DNA from 2 places in the Claveliimonas bilis genome. Region 1 is predicted to be linked to the other one. Evidence: predicted binding sites of a transcription regulator. Region 1 holds the regulator's gene; the other holds the start of a gene.
The links. Region 1 encodes HrcA, which represses chaperone genes, less so after heat shock. Its sites were predicted from a motif close to TGTTAGCACTCNNNNNNNNNGAGTGCTAACA; they were not measured.
Positions count from the first base shown of each region.

Region 2: R2J37_RS10900 (Hsp20/alpha crystallin family protein) is a predicted target of HrcA. The motif match lies at 5,074-5,104, and genes of this name have one in related genera.

Region 1 covers NZ_AP027742.1:1,408,920-1,417,088, forward strand. The annotation lists gene R2J37_RS06810 (hypothetical protein) at 1-275, shown strand, start outside; gene R2J37_RS06815 (RluA family pseudouridine synthase) at 353-1,246, opposite strand; gene hrcA (heat-inducible transcriptional repressor HrcA) at 1,418-2,461, shown strand; gene grpE (nucleotide exchange factor GrpE) at 2,527-3,156, shown strand; gene dnaK (molecular chaperone DnaK) at 3,199-5,085, shown strand; gene dnaJ (molecular chaperone DnaJ) at 5,249-6,436, shown strand; gene R2J37_RS06840 (LacI family DNA-binding transcriptional regulator) at 6,536-7,510, shown strand; gene R2J37_RS06845 (ABC transporter substrate-binding protein) at 7,781-8,169, shown strand, end outside.
Region 2 covers NZ_AP027742.1:2,226,155-2,234,323, forward strand. The annotation lists gene R2J37_RS10880 (ABC transporter ATP-binding protein) at 1-1,153, shown strand, start outside; gene R2J37_RS10885 (linear amide C-N hydrolase) at 1,176-2,309, opposite strand; gene R2J37_RS10890 (DNA-3-methyladenine glycosylase family protein) at 2,399-3,217, opposite strand; gene R2J37_RS10895 (DnaJ C-terminal domain-containing protein) at 3,392-4,417, opposite strand; gene R2J37_RS10900 (Hsp20/alpha crystallin family protein) at 4,494-4,925, opposite strand; gene R2J37_RS10905 (IS30 family transposase) at 5,245-6,564, shown strand; gene R2J37_RS10910 (class I SAM-dependent methyltransferase) at 6,945-7,760, opposite strand; gene R2J37_RS10915 (GNAT family N-acetyltransferase) at 7,803-8,169, opposite strand, start outside.

The DNA.
Region 1 (8,169 bases):
TGAAAAAGGAAGAAATTGAGATCGGCGATTACAAAGATCTGATCAAGATCATGCAGGACGGCAGACAGGTAGATCTCTATCTGAAAGAGAAAAAATCGGACGAGGACGGCTATCTTACATGGGATGTAGAGCATTGGTCAAGCATTGAACCCAAGAGATTTATCCGCTGCTATTCTCTGGAAGGAAGAGTGCTGGGAGAGTCTACGGGACATAATATTTATGATCTGGAAAATGAATTTAAGCCGGAAGAAGCCCGGAAGATAGAATTAAGTTAAGAAAAATCCCGGAACGCAAACGAATGGGTGCGTTTCGGGATTTCTTCTATATATCATGTCTGTGTCTGCAGATGCTATTACGTTATATTCAGCACTTCTTTCATATCGTTTGGAAGCGGGGCAGTAAATTCCATAAATCTTCCTGTAATGGGATGTGAAAATGACAGCCGGTAGGAGTGAAGTGCCTGCCGGCTGATGTATTTCATATCCGGATTATAGAGATAATCTCCGATGAGAGGATAGCCGAGGTACTGCATGTGCACCCGGATCTGATGGGTGCGCCCGGTTTCCAGTTTCAGGGCAACTAATGTGTGAGGACCGTACACACCTACCGTACGGTAGTGAGTGACAGCGTTTTCCCCGTGCTCAAAGTCTACCATCCGCTCGATAATGGAAGTGCCTTTGCGGGCAAGAGGCGCGCATATGGTACCGGACTTAGGACTTACATGTCCGCTGGCAATAGCCAGATATTCCCGGCACAGGGCCTTTTCGCTTACCATAGAGGAAAGAATGCCGGCGCTGACAAGATGCTTTGCAACCACCGTCAGACCGGAAGTGTCTCTATCCAGACGATTGCAGCAGCGGAAAATGAAAGGTTTCCCCTGTTCCTGATAGTACCAGGCCAGTGCATTTGCCATGGAATTGGTATAATTGTTCATGGACGGGTGGATGGGCATTCCAGCAGGCTTATTGATGACAATGATATCCTCGTCTTCGTATATGATATCCAGCGGCAGATGGACGGGAGGGATCTTTTCCGAGGATTTCTCTTCGCATATGTGCACGGAAAGCAAGTCCCCTTCCTTAAGCTGCTGGCGCATATAGTAGTGGACGCCGTTTACCAGAATGCTTTTGGGCATCCGTTTGATAACAGAAAGGTTCTGGCGGGAGTAGCCTTTCCTTTTCAAAAACTGCTCTACCCGAAGCCCGTCCGCTTCTTTTCCTATTTTATAATCAATGGTTCGATTCATATATTTCTCCTGTATTCAGAGTATGCCTGTGAATAGTAGCAGTATATCACGTAAAAAATAAAAAATCTATAAATCCTGTTGACAAATAAAATTAGGAGTGATACATTAATAACCGTAGAGATTAGCACTCGGATGAAATGAGTGCTAACAAAACAAAAGGAGGCAGTTAGGATGCAGAATGCAGAAGGACTGGGTGAAAGAAAACTGAAAATTCTTCATGCGATCATCCAGACCTATCTGGAGACAGGAGAGCCGGTAGGATCCAGAACAATATCCAAATATACGGATTTGAATTTAAGTTCTGCGACGATCCGAAATGAGATGGCTGATCTGGAAGAACTTGGATATATCCTGCAGCCTCATACATCGGCAGGAAGGATTCCTTCGGACAAAGGATACCGCTTATATGTGGATATGCTGATGGAAGAAAAGGAGCAGGAGCTGAATGAAATGCAGGAGCAGATGCTGCAGAAAGCTGATAAAATGGATCAGCTTCTGAAACAGGCAGCACAGGTGCTTGCGGCAAATACCAATTATGCGACCATGGTTTCCACTCCGAGAAACAGTGCCAACAGGCTGAAGTTTATTCAGCTTTCCCAGGTAGATGAAGAGCAGGTTATTGCAGTCATTGTGCTGGGGGGGAATGTAATCAAGAATAAGATTATTAATGTAAGAGAACCCCTTGGCAATGAAAATCTTCTGAAACTGAATATGCTTTTGAATACATCACTGAACGGCATGTCTATTGAAGAAATCAATCTGGGACTGATCGCGAGGCTGAAAGAGCAGGCTGGAATCCACAGTGAAGTGATCAGCGATGTGCTTGATGCAGTTGCCGATGCAATACAGATTGATGAGGATATGCAGATTTATACAAGCGGCGCTACGAATATTTTCAAATATCCGGAGCTTAGCGATAAGCAGAGCGCCCAGGAAATCATCAGTGCCTTTGAGGAAAAACAGCAGCTGACCGAGCTGGTTACCCAGACCCTTTCACAGGAAGACAATACCGGGATTCAGGTATATATTGGAGATGAGACTCCGGTACAGACCATGAAAGACTGCAGCGTTGTAACTGCAACATATGAATTGGGAGATGGGATGCGGGGTACGATAGGTATTATCGGACCGAAGCGAATGGATTATGAACATGTGTTAAAATCGCTGAAGCGCCTTCAAGGTGAATTGGATGCGATGTTTCATAAGAAAGAATAAGAAAGGTGGATGAACCCTTGGAAGAGAATAAAAAAGAGACAGGACAGGAAAAGAGCCAGGAAGAAATGGTAAAAGAAGCTGTGGAGGAAGCAAAAAAAGCAGCAGCTGACCAGGAAAATGCTGAAACAGACAAAGAGGAAACAGCAGAGGGTCAGGAAGAAGCCAAAGAAGAAGACGTTAAAGAAGGGGAAGACACAGAAGAAACCCAGCAGGAGAAGCAGGGCGATAAAAAGTTCTTTGGCAGAAAGAATAAAAAAGACAAAAAAGATGAAAAGATCGAGGAGCTTACAGATAAGCTCACAAGGCAGATGGCCGAGTTTGATAACTTCCGCAAACGTACAGAAAAGGAAAAATCCCAGATGTATGAGGTTGGAGCGAAAGATATCATAGAAAAAATCCTTCCGGTTGTTGACAACTTTGAGCGAGGACTTGCAGCGGTAGCTGAGGAGGATAAGGAGCATCCGTTCATGCAGGGCATGGATAAGGTGTATAAACAGTTGATGACTACACTGGATGAGATTGGGGTGAAACCGATCGAGGCAGTGGGTCAGGAATTTAACCCTGATTTTCACAATGCAGTGATGCATGTGGAGAATGAAAATTTCGGTGAGAACATGGTAGCCGAGGAATTTCAGAAAGGTTATACCTACCGTGACAGCGTGGTAAGACACAGCATGGTAAAGGTAGCAAACTAACAGGCAAACAATCAAATTTTTATAAAACAGGAGGAATAGATCATGGGAAAAATCATTGGTATTGACTTAGGTACGACAAACAGCTGTGTAGCCGTAATGGAAGGCGGACAGCCAGTAGTTATTGCGAATACAGAAGGCGCAAGGACAACACCGTCTGTAGTGGCATTTACAAAAACAGGAGAAAGGCTTGTAGGTGAGCCTGCAAAACGTCAGGCAGTTACAAATGCTGAGAAGACAATCTCTTCTATCAAAAGAGAGATGGGATCTGATTACAAGGTAGAGATTGACGGAAAGAAATACTCTCCGCAGGAAATCTCCGCAATGATCCTTCAGAAACTGAAAGCAGACGCAGAAGGATATCTTGGCGAGAAAGTGACAGAGGCAGTTATTACAGTTCCTGCTTATTTCAACGACGCACAGCGTCAGGCAACAAAGGATGCAGGAAAAATTGCAGGTCTGGATGTAAAACGTATTATCAACGAGCCTACAGCGGCAGCTCTTGCATATGGTCTTGACAATGAAAAAGAACAGAAGATCATGGTATACGATTTAGGAGGCGGTACATTCGACGTTTCCATCATTGAAATCGGCGACGGTGTTATTGAAGTATTGTCTACAGCCGGAAACAACAGACTTGGCGGTGATGACTTCGACCAGAAGATCACAGATTATATGATCTCTGAATTTAAGAAAACAGAAGGTGTTGACTTATCTACAGATAAGATGGCGCTTCAGAGACTGAAAGAAGCTGCAGAGAAGGCAAAGAAAGAGCTGTCTTCTGCAACAACAACAAATATCAACCTTCCGTTCATTACTGCAACAGCAGAAGGACCGAAGCATTTCGATATGAATCTTACAAGAGCAAAATTTGATGAACTGACTCACGACCTGGTAGAAAAGACTGCAGAGCCGGTACAAAGAGCACTCTCTGATGCAGGCATCACATCTTCAGAACTTGGTCAGGTACTGCTGGTAGGTGGTTCTACACGTATTCCGGCTGTACAGGATAAAGTAAAACAGCTGACAGGCAAAGAGCCAAGCAAATCTCTGAATCCGGATGAATGTGTTGCACTTGGTGCTTCCGTACAGGGCGGTAAGCTGGCAGGAGATGCAGGCGCAGGAGATATTCTCCTTCTGGATGTTACTCCACTTTCCCTGTCTATTGAGACAATGGGAGGCGTTGCAACAAGACTGATCGAGAGAAACACGACCATTCCTACAAAGAAGAGCCAGATCTTCTCTACAGCTGCAGACAATCAGACAGCAGTAGACATCAACGTTGTACAGGGTGAGAGACAGTTCGCAAGGGACAACAAGTCACTTGGACAGTTCAGACTGGATGGAATCCCGCCGGCACCACGCGGAATCCCGCAGATCGAAGTTACATTCGATATCGATGCAAATGGTATTGTAAATGTATCTGCAAAAGACCTGGGAACAGGAAAAGAACAGCACATTACAATTACTGCCGGATCCAATATGTCTGATGAAGATATTGAGAAAGCTGTAAAAGAAGCTGCAGCATTTGAGGCACAGGATAAGAAACGAAAAGAAGGAATTGATACAAAGAACGATGCAGATGCATTCGTATTCCAGACAGAGAAAGCTCTGGAGGAAGTAGGAGATAAGATCGACGCTTCCGAGAAAGCAGCAGTAGAGGCAGACTGCAAAGCGCTGAAAGAACTGCTGGAAAAAGTAAACATGGAAGATATTTCAGATGCCCAGATCGCAGAGATCAAAGCAGGAAAAGAAAAGCTGATGGAAAGCGCACAGAAAGTATTTGCCAAGATGTATGAGCAGGCTGGCGCTAATGCCGGAGCAAATGCAGGCGCACAGGGAGCAGGTCCGAATCCGGGAGCAGGAGCAGGTCCGTCTCCGGAAGGATTTGGCGGCGACGATGTAGTAGATGGAGACTACAAAGAGGTCTAAGGACAGGTAAGTAGCCAGGATAAAGGCCTAATAAAAAAGAGTTCTGCGGAACCCAATGCAGGCTTCGGGCTTAAAAAGCCCGGACAGTATTGGGCCCCGCAGAACTTTGTATGCAGGCAAAAGCTTGCTGCCTTCACATGAAAAAAACGAAAGGTGATAGATAATGGCAGAATCAAAAAGAGATTACTATGAAGTGCTGGGAGTCAGCAAAGATGCCGATGAAGCGACTCTGAAAAAGGCATACAGGCAGGTGGCAAAGAAGTACCATCCGGATATGAATCCTGGAGACAAAGAGGCAGAGAAGAAATTCAAAGAAGCTTCCGAGGCCTATGCTGTTTTGAGTGATCCGGAGAAGCGTCGTCAGTATGACCAGTTCGGGCATGCAGCATTTGAAGGTGGGGCCGGCGGAGCCGGAGGCTTCGGTGGTTTTGATTTCAGTGGTGCAGATTTCAGTGACATTTTTGGTGATATTTTCGGTGATCTGTTTGGCGGCGGAAGACGTTCCGGGCGTGCAAATCAAGGCCCGATGAAAGGAATGAATATCCGCAAGAGTGTCCGTATTACTTTTGAGGAGGCTGTATTTGGCTGTGAGAAGGAGCTGGATGTAGTTCTGAAGGATCCATGCCCGAAATGTAACGGAACAGGAGCTAAGCCGGGAACTTCTCCTGAAACCTGTCCGAAATGCGGCGGTAAAGGACAGGTGGTATACACACAGCAGTCTTTCTTTGGTACCGTCCAGAATGTACAGACCTGTCCGGAGTGTCATGGAAGCGGAAAGATCATACGTGAAAAATGTCCGGACTGCAGCGGCTCTGGATACATTTCCAGTAAAAAGAAGATTTCCGTATCTATTCCGGCAGGAATTGATAACGGTCAGAGTGTAAGAATACGTGAAAAGGGAGAACCGGGAGTCAATGGAGGACCAAGAGGAGATCTTCTGGTGGAAGTTAGCGTTTCACGCCATCCAATCTTCCAGAGACAGGATATGCATATTTTCTCTACTGCGCCCATTTCTTTTGCGCAGGCTGCCCTCGGCGGTGATGTGCGCATCAAGACAGTAGACGGAGATGTGATCTATACGGTGAAACCGGGAACAAAAACAGATACAAAAGTACGTCTTCGCGGAAAAGGAGTTCCATCCATCCGCAATTCCCAGGTACGGGGCGATCATTATGTGACCCTTGTTATCCAGACACCGGAACGGCTGAGCAGTGAGGCGAAAGAAGCGCTGAAGAAATTTGACGCTTTGACAGGGAATACTCTGAATCAGTCACAGGAAGAGCTGGAATCGGCCAAAAAAGGGAAGAAAAAAGGATTTATGGATAAGATGAAAGAGGCCTTTGATGATTGATCATCAGGGGCTTCTTTCGTAAATATCGTAAAAAGACAATTGTCGAAAAGAGAGGATTCAAGTATAATAGACAAAAGAAGGAGAGAAAGGAGGGATCATATGGCAGGAATACGAGATGTTGCCAGGGAAGCGCATGTAGGTATTGGCACGGTATCGCGTTACTTAAACGGAAGCGGCTATGTGTCTGAAGAGAGCAGAAACCGGATAGAGACCGCTATCAAAACACTTGATTATCAGCCCAATGAATTGGCGAGAAACCTCTACAGGAACCGATCGGGGATCATAGGAGTGATCGTACCGGACTTGGAACATCCTTTTTTCTCAAAGCTGAGTAAATACATTGAGATCAATCTTTATGAGCGGAATTATAAGACTATGATCTGTAATACTGTAGGGATCAGTAACCGGGAAAAAGAATATTTGAAGATGCTGGAGAGAAATGTGGTGGACGGGATAATTGCAGCTGCCCATACGCTGCACAGCGAGGAATATCTGAAGATCAACAGGCCGATCCTGGCCATGGATAAAGACTTTAACGGGCAGATACCGTTGGTACATTCCGATCACAAAAAGGGAGGTGCCCTTGCGGCTGAAGCAGTGATAAAGGCGGGATGCCGTAATGTCTTGCAGTTTACTACTTCCTCAAAAGTGACGACACCGGCCAATCAGCGGCATATTGTATTTGAGGAGATCTGTACGAAACATGGCATCAGGGTAAGGACTGTGGAGACAAACTGGAATCTGTTTTCCCACGAGCATTTCAGGCGTTATATGCAAAAAGAGATGGTAAAATACCCGGATGTAGACGGTATTTTTTCAGCAGATATTCCGGCTATCGCCTGCATGAATGTTTTAAAACAGAGAGGATACAAAATCCCTCAGGATGTAAAGATCATAGGCTACGATGGTTTGGATGTCATTTACATGACAGATCCGCCGCTTACATCGGTTTCGCAGGATATTGAAAAACTTGCAGAATGTTGTGTGGATACAATCATTCGGATTATTGAAGGAAAAGAATACGAGAGTCATCAGGTGATTGATGTGGACTTTGTACAAGGGAAGAGTATATGAGAAATTAGTAAGAATACACAAAAAAGCATATTTTTTGATGTTGGTATTGACACAAATAGACAAGGGTGCTATATTGAAAATAACTTATAAAGTATTCCCGGAGCGCGCAGGGAAATACGGAATAAGATGTAACCGGAAAAATGAAAGCCAAAAATTATTTTTTTTACTGAAAAGTGGAACGGGTTCCATTATCAAACAGAAACAATTTGGCTTTTCATTTTTAACTACTATGGAACGGGTTCCATAAGGAGAAAGAGGAGGACGATTTTTATGAAAAAAATGACGGCAAAAAGGTGGATTTCCGCAAGTCTCGTTACAGTTCTTTCAGCAGGCCTGCTGGCGGGATGCGGAAGCAGCACAGACGAAGAGAACAGTGACGGTGGAGAAACTACGATCAAGTTTGGTATTCATGTAGCCAACCCGGAAGATCAGGAGCCTGTGACTTACAACATTGTCCAGGAATTTAACAAGAAGTATGAAGGAAAATATAAGGTGGAATTTGAAGCGGCAGATACGGAAACTCATTCCAAGAATCTGAAGCTTCAGTCTACGGATGGAACCCTTCCGGATATTTTCTGGGTGGAGGGAGCTCAGGCTCCAGAGTATGCAGAGTCGGGTGTGTTGATGGATCTGTCAGATTATCTGAAGGAAAATACAGA
Region 2 (8,169 bases), 820 kb from region 1:
TTTTCAGGAAAAAAATGCTCTGCTGCAGGAAGCCGGTACAAAAGCAGTTTCCTACTCCAGCACGATGATTCCCATGGTCGTCAGTATTTCCTATATTAACTATGCTGTAGTATCTGTCCTGGGCGCTCTTATGGCTATTTACGGCATGACAGATATCGGCAGCCTTGCCAGCTACCTGATCTTCGTACGCCAGTCTACCCTTCCGGTAAACCAGTTCACGCAGCAGTCTAATTTTATGCTCTCCGCGCTGGCGGGTGCAGAAAGGATCTTTCAGATGATGGAGGAAACACCAGAGGAAGACGATGGAACCATTGTCCTTGTCAATGCAGCCGAAACCGCAGATCACACCCTTGTCAAATCCAAGAAGCACACAGGAATATGGGCATGGGAGAATACTTCTTCCCACATGCTCACTCCATTAAAAGGTGATGTACGCTTCCACCATGTTTCTTTCGGATACCGGGAGGACAAAATGATTCTTGACCAGATCAGCCTCTATGCCAAACCGGGACAAAAGATTGCCTTTGTCGGTTCCACCGGAGCCGGGAAAACAACAATAATCAACCTTATCAGCCGGTTTTATGAAATCAGCAAAGGAACGATCACCTACGACGGAATTGATATACGTAATATCCGTAAGGAGTCTCTTCGCCGTTCCATGGCTGTCGTACTCCAGGATACTCACCTCTTTACCGGAACTATTGCTGATAATATTCGTTTTGGAAAACTGGACGCCTCCGACGAAGAAGTAACGAAAGCCGCTGTTCTTGCCAACGCCGATTCCTTTATCCGCAGGATGCCGGACGGATATGACACATGGATCACCGGAGACGGCCAGGGCCTTTCCCAGGGACAGCGCCAGCTTCTTGCTATTGCAAGGGCAGCCGTGGCAGATCCCCCAGTTCTCGTTCTTGATGAAGCAACCAGCAGCATTGATACGCGAACGGAACGCCTGATTGAAAAAGGCATGGACCGCCTCATGGAAGGACGTACCGTCTTTGTCATCGCCCATCGCCTCAGTACTGTGCGAAACGCCAATGCCATCCTCGTTCTGGAACACGGACGGATCATAGAACGCGGGGATCATGAGGAACTTTTGGCTCAAAAAGGCATGTACTACCAGCTCTATCATGGCATGTCTGAGCTGACCTGATCTGTATTTAAATTTACCTCCGTTATCTTACTCTTTCTTGACTGTATCCGTCCCTTCCATTCAATTCAAGCTGTACCGGCTCCTGCCGCTCTTTCAGATCGGCAAGGGCTGCACAGCGGATATTCATATTCTCAAAAGTTGTCCAGTAAAACCTTCCCGACTGTGCACACATCACGGAGGTGTAAATCGTATAGTCATAGGGAACCATTCTCTCATCATACGGCATATTCTCCCCCGGTTCGCCGACCACTGCAAGTCCCGGCGGGAACGCAGCGTGATGCATCATATGAAACAGCCTTGTCACCCCGTCTTTTTCATTCTTTCCCTTCACCCCATACTTCTTCAAAAAGGCCAGACGCACAAACCGTGACGGAGAGGTAAAATCTCCTGGAAGCCCCAGAGTACCGCTGCCGGAAAAGCAGGGCTCTACTCTCTCTCCATCAAACTCCCTTATGCCATAATCTTCCTGCCTGATCTGCACATAATTTAAGATGTTCAACCGATGCCATTCATAATCCGGGCTGTTCGTCATGATTCCCATTGTATCCGGATAGACATGAAGACCATCCCGCCGCTCCTCTACTACAATGCTTCTTCCCCTCCTGTCTGTAAACATCCAGTGCACCTGCACCACAGTTCCCAGAATCGGCAAATCTACAAGACTGATCCGGTTTTTCAGTTCTTCTTCTACTTCCTTTGTATCTTTGCACTGCAACAGGACATGTGTCAGGAGCACCGAAGGCTGTACCGGTATACGTCCGGACTGACAGTTCTTTGGATATGCGGCGAATTTACGGAAATAGAGCTGACCTCCCATCAGCCCTTCCTCGTTCATGCCTTCATAAAAAAGAGGCGTGTCGGAAAGAAAAAGCCCTCCGATTCCAATTGCCGCATATTTTCCCCGCTTCTTTGAGGGTAATGTCTTTTCTTCCGGCAGTACGCCGCCGCATGTATCATAAGGAATCTCCGCCGGGACATACAGGACATTTGTCCCTTTCGCTATCCTGTTAAAATCGAAGTTTCTTCCCCACAGTACAAGACCATCTTCTGTCTCCCAGGACATAGCGCTGCATCCTCCCTCAGATGCCAGAAGAAATTCCCTGGCATTCCGCTTTCTTTCCTCCTTCTTCAACTGGTTTTCCCTGCATTTCTCCATCTGATTTCTCCTTTTTTCACTTATGCCCTTATTATATCCTGGCTGCAAGGAAAAATATGCAGTAACTGTCACATTTGCTGTTTCCGATCTCAGATTTCCGAATGCTGCAGATCATAATAAAAAATATACTGCTGCAGGATTCCTTCCGACCCTTTATATTTTTCAAAAGGAAATCCCTGTGGATAGTTCTTTTTTAGAACTTTTTTGATATGTGTGTCAACGGGAAATGCTTCCAGATGGTGGAGTGCAAAAAGACAGATACAGTCTGCCACCTTCTCCCCTACTCCGCTAAGCTTCATCAGCTCCTTGCGTGCCTCTTGATAGCACATCCCTTTTATCTTCTCCAGGTCTGCTTCTCCGGAAAGCACACTGTTTACCGTATTTTTTATATATCTGCTTCTGTATCCAAGATTACATGCCCGAAGTGCATCTTCATCCGCCTGAGCCAGTTCTTCCGGTTTCGGGAACGCATAGTATTCCTTTCCCTGTAAATCAGTCATCTTTGTTCCATATCTCTGTGATAAAAGTTCCAGAATTTTCTTGATACGGCGAATATTATTTTGCTGTGAAACGATAAAAGACACGATCATTTCCCACAGATCCTGACGCAAAATCCGAATACCGGAACCGAAACGGGCCGCATCCATAAGATAGCTGTCCCTGGGATCAATTGCCCTTATACAGGCGCTATAGTCTCCATCCATATCGAAATATCCTCTCCAAAATTTTTCAAACTCTTCCCTGGTACAGGAAAAAAGAAAGCTCTGGTCCCCCACTTCTTCTATTTCCAGGTAATACCCGGACGCAATCAGAGCATACCGCTTCTCTCCTACAGGATCCATTCGGAAGCACTGGCCGGATGCGCAGATCTGTCCTGGATGAAAGTTCTCTTTTGTAATTTTTATCATTTTCCGGTTGTCTCCTTATTCTAAATTACCCTTTTTCCTCTACACGGGTATGTAATCATTATATCACGTGTATAAAAAAGGAAGGGAAAAATCACAGAACAGCTCCTTCGCTTTCTCAGTGATCTTCCCTTCTGGTTCTTCTTACAGATAATTTTGTATACCCTGGACTGGAACTTAAGCTACACTCTTCCTTCCATGACCGCCGTTATTCAATCCTGCCGCTTTTTCAAACTCTTTTAATTTCTTCTTTGCCTCCGGATTTAAATTTCTCGGCACCTCAATCTGTACTGTTACATAATGATCGCCGTGTATCCCCGGATTTTCCAGAGACACAATCCCTTTTCCCCGCAGCCGGATCTTCGTACCTGACTGTGTACCTTCTTTTATTTTGCACATTACATTTCCATAGAGAGTATTCACCAGAGCTTCCCCTCCAAACACTGCTGTTGTAAATGGAATTTGAAGGGTAGAATAAACATCTATTCCTTTTCGCTCAAATCCTCTCTTTTCTCCTACTTTCACTTTCAAGAGAAGATCTCCCGGCTCTCCGCCTCCGTTTCCGGGCATTCCCTTCCCTTTCAGACGTATGCTCTTCCCGGTGTCAATACCTGCCGGAATATGCACCTGAAGGGTCTGTACCTTACCGTCAGTCCCACTGGGATCCTGGAAACTTATAATCTTATCACATCCAAAGACAGCCTCTTCAAAGCTGATATTGGTTTCTGCCTTTAAATCGGCGCCCTTTTGCCTGAACCCGCCTGTATGAAAATCGTTTTGAAAACCGCCGAAATCATTGCTGTAAAAAGACCTTTTTCCAAAACCGTCTTTCTTTTTTCCATGAAAAAAGTTGCCGAAAATATCATCAAAAATGTCATCCATATTTCCATTTTCAAAATGAAATTCCTGATAACCGCTTCCTGCAGATCCTCCGTATGTTCTGCCCGAATAACCACTGCCTCCCGGTGCGCTGCCGTCAAAGGCAGCATAGCCAAACTGATCATACATTTTTTTCTTTTCAGGGTCACTTAGGATCGCATAGGCTTCCGTAATTTCCTTAAATTTCTGCTCTGCCTGCGGATTGCCGGCATTTGTATCTGGATGATACTTTTTAGCTAATTTCCTATATGCTTTTTTTATTGTACCTGCATCTGCATTTTTATCCACTCCAAGAACCTCATAGCAATCTTTTTTTGTTTCCAATTACATCACCTCCCGATCCTTTGCCTTTTCACCAACGCTAAATTCCCCGGAAATCATTCCGGGGAATTTCTGCAGGTTATCCTTCAATTGTAACATAACGGTTTTCTTCCACCTGCTTCTCATCCACTTTAGGAATGTCTAATGTAAGAATACCATTCTCAAATTTCGCATGGATATCATTCTGCGTAATATTCTTTCCAACATAAAAGCTTCTGCTCAGATTGCCTGTGAAACGCTCCTGACGGATATATTTTCCTTCCTTTTTCTCTTCATTGCTGACATTTCTGGCAGCGCTGATCGTCAGATATCCTTCTTTCAATTCTGCCTTAATATCTTCTTTCTTGAATCCAGGCAGATCAATCTCCACTTCATAACCATTGTCTTTTTCCTTAACGTCCGTCTTCATAATCTGATCCGTACGTCCTGTATATCTTCTGTCCACCTCCGGAAATGAAAAATCAAACCAGTCATTAAATAAATTCTCTCCAAAAATACTAGGCATCATCATAAATCATCTCTCCTATCTTTTATTTATATTAGCATTTCCTGCAGTAAAATATGCAGCTGAAATGTTGTTTTTGAACTTCAGGAATCTGCTCATCTCTATCTCTATCTCTATCTCTTTCCCTTTGTTCTATTTGTAATATAACACTTATTATTAGCAGTGTCAATAGGTGAGTGCTAATTTTTCTAATTTTTTACGGCTTCCGTTAATTGAAAAAGTTATTTCTGTTTTTTTTCCTTTTTTGCTTCTCTATAAATCAGGGGTGGATTTTACCTTTGCAATCGTGTTATCCTGTACTCCCCGGAGCGGATTGGAGGTCATCATGGCAACTCATCATATTGGTAACTTTAAGCATCTTACTCTTTCTGATCGTGCAGAGATTGAAATCATGATCGAAAAAGGCTTCTCTTTTTCTCAAATGGCCAGGGCTCTTTCCAAAGACTCCTCTACCATCTCTAAAGAAATCCGGCGGCATCGTTTCCTTGTTCCACACTATCGGGACGAGAACAGCCGCAGACGCTCGGAATGCGCTCATTTTTCTTCCTGTACCAGGCAGCACCTGTGCGGACGCACTTCCTGTCTCTCCCTTTGCTCCAAATGCCGCAGCAAGCGCTGTTCTTTTTACTGTCCGGACTTTTCTCCCTTGATCTGTCCACGGCTCTTAAAGCCTCCTTACGTTTGCAACAGCTGTCCTAAACTGCGTACTTGTTCCCATGACTTCTATTTTTATCGGGCAAAATACGCAGAAGATTCCTATCAGGAGGTCAAATCTTCTTCCAGATCCGGGATCAATCAGTCTCCGGAATCCCTGGAAAAACTGGACAAGCTCATCTCTCCTCTTTTGAAGCAAGGGCAGCCTCTGTCCCATATTTATCTCACCCACAGGGAGGAGATCAACTGTTCCCAGCGGACTCTTTACAACTATATCGATCTCCGTTGTTTCTCTGCAGTAAATCTGGATCTCCCCAGAAAAGTTTCTTATAAACCCAGGAAAAAACGGCGGTCTGAACCAGAAATTCCCGGCTATCGTATGGGGCGCACATATCTGGACTTTGAGCAGTACATAGCCGCTCATCCAGACTGTTCCATTGTGGAAATGGATGTGGTGGAAGGCGCCGGCGGCAAAAGCTCTCCTGTCCTCCTTACTCTTTTCTTTCGCAGCTGTTCCTTTATGCTCCTTTTTCTCATGGAGAGCGACTGCAGAGCTTCTGTCAGGGATGTTTTTGACTTCCTATATGCCTCCCTGGGACCTGCCCGGTATTCTAGGCTTTTTTCCGTGATCCTGACGGATAATGGTTCCTCTTTTAAAGATCCTTCCGTCTTTGAACGAAATAATGGCCATGGTTCTCATACTCTCATTTTCTACTGTGACCCGATGGCTTCCTGGCAAAAGGGAAGGTTGGAAAAGAACCATGAATTTATCCGCTATGTTCTTCCCAAGGGAAAAACTTTCTCCGGGTTGACACAGGCACAGGCCACGCTCATAGCTAATCATATCAATAGTACGGCAAGAGCCAGTCTAAACGGCTGCACCCCGTTTGAACTGGCTCTTCTCCTATTGGACAGAAAACTGCTGGAGCTCTGCCATATGGCATGGATCCCGGTTGATCAGGTCACACTGAAACCTACGCTTTTAAAGTAAATTTTTTCAACAACCTAAAATACAAAAAGCTCCGGGCCAATGACAGGATTTCATACAAACCATACAGAAAAACCGGTGGAAGTTAGTTTTTCAAAAACACTTCCTGCGGTCTTTTTTGAATGTCATAAAATACACATCCAGCTGCTTTTCTCCTTTTCATTATAAAGAAAATGTCCCTTAAAATCTATGGAAATCCAGAAATAAGTTTTTCTAAAATCCTTTATTTATCGATAAGATCCGATGGTGGAAATTAGTTTTTATTATAGAAACCTTTTTACGGCTTCTTGCCAGACAGTTACCCGACCCAAAAGAAGTAAAAAAATACCGGGGATTCCCGGTTATGGTATTCTGATATAAGACTGGCAGTGTATTTACCAATCTTATTTTCGTCCTACCAGCATCCGGGAGTCTCCCAGCATCATCCATGCTGCGCGGCGGTGTGAACCGAAGGCTTCCTGTGCTGTATTGATGATCTGTACTTCCTGGTATCCCATTTTGCGCAGTTTCTCTACGAACTTCTCCATATCCCCGTACATCCGAGGCTTCATGTCGTCGTTAAGGGCAAACACACCGCCTTTTTTCAGCACCCGCAGACTTTCCAGCAGCAGGGCCTGCTTGTCCGCGCCGTTGATATTATGATAGACATAGTTGCTCACCACAGCGTCAAAACTCTCATCCGGGAAATCCAGTTTCCGTGCGTCGCCGCGAAGAAACCTGCAGCGGCCGGCTGTGCCCTCGCTCTGCGCATTTCTCTCACACATGGTCTGGCTGTAATCGTAAACAGCCCCCCAGTAATCAATGCCGGTAACTTCCGTCTCCGGCCAGGATAGCGCTGCCCTGATGGAGAGCGCTCCCGATCCGCAGCCCACCTCCAAAAGCTTCCCTTTCCCGTCATAATCGAGATGGGATAAAAGAACCTCATGAACCTTTTCCATCATGCCGCCTCCGCCAAAGGCGTACTGTCGCCGGATCCAGGTGGTCCAGGCAAGCAGGATCAATACTGCTACTGCAGCGATCAACGCTAAAATTCCAATCACCCTTATGCCGGGAATAAAATGCGATACGACGCATAAAACTGCCATAAGGACAACCAGCGCGCCCATCATATAAAAGACCGGCGCGGACATCCAGTTCCCATAATTTTCTCCATGTGTACCGAGTCTAATCGAATCCCGGTTTCTTCCATTCATCTTCATATCCTTTATCTTCCTATACTTCCTTTCTGCTCGAGACGATATTCATAAATAAGCGTTTTCTGTCCGGATCCGTCCGGATCCGTCCGGAAACGGCTTTTCTGCCTTTTTTATAAATCCCCGTTTTTCATAAAATTTCCAGGTGGCCAGTGTATTGGTCAAAAGCCTCACTGTACTTGCCCTGTCAGCTTCCGCTCTGTCCATAAACTTTGACACCAGCACCGTACCCAGCCCTTTCCGATAGTCCTTTCCGGATGAAAGGGCTGCCAGTTCGAGATCGCAGCTATCAAAATATTTTTCCTCCCGCTCACGCAGCTGCAAAAGGAAATCATCCAGCTGCTTCTGAAAGGCTTCGGACAAGCGATACTGTCCCAGATAGAACTTCAAAAACATCCGGCACCACGCTCCATAA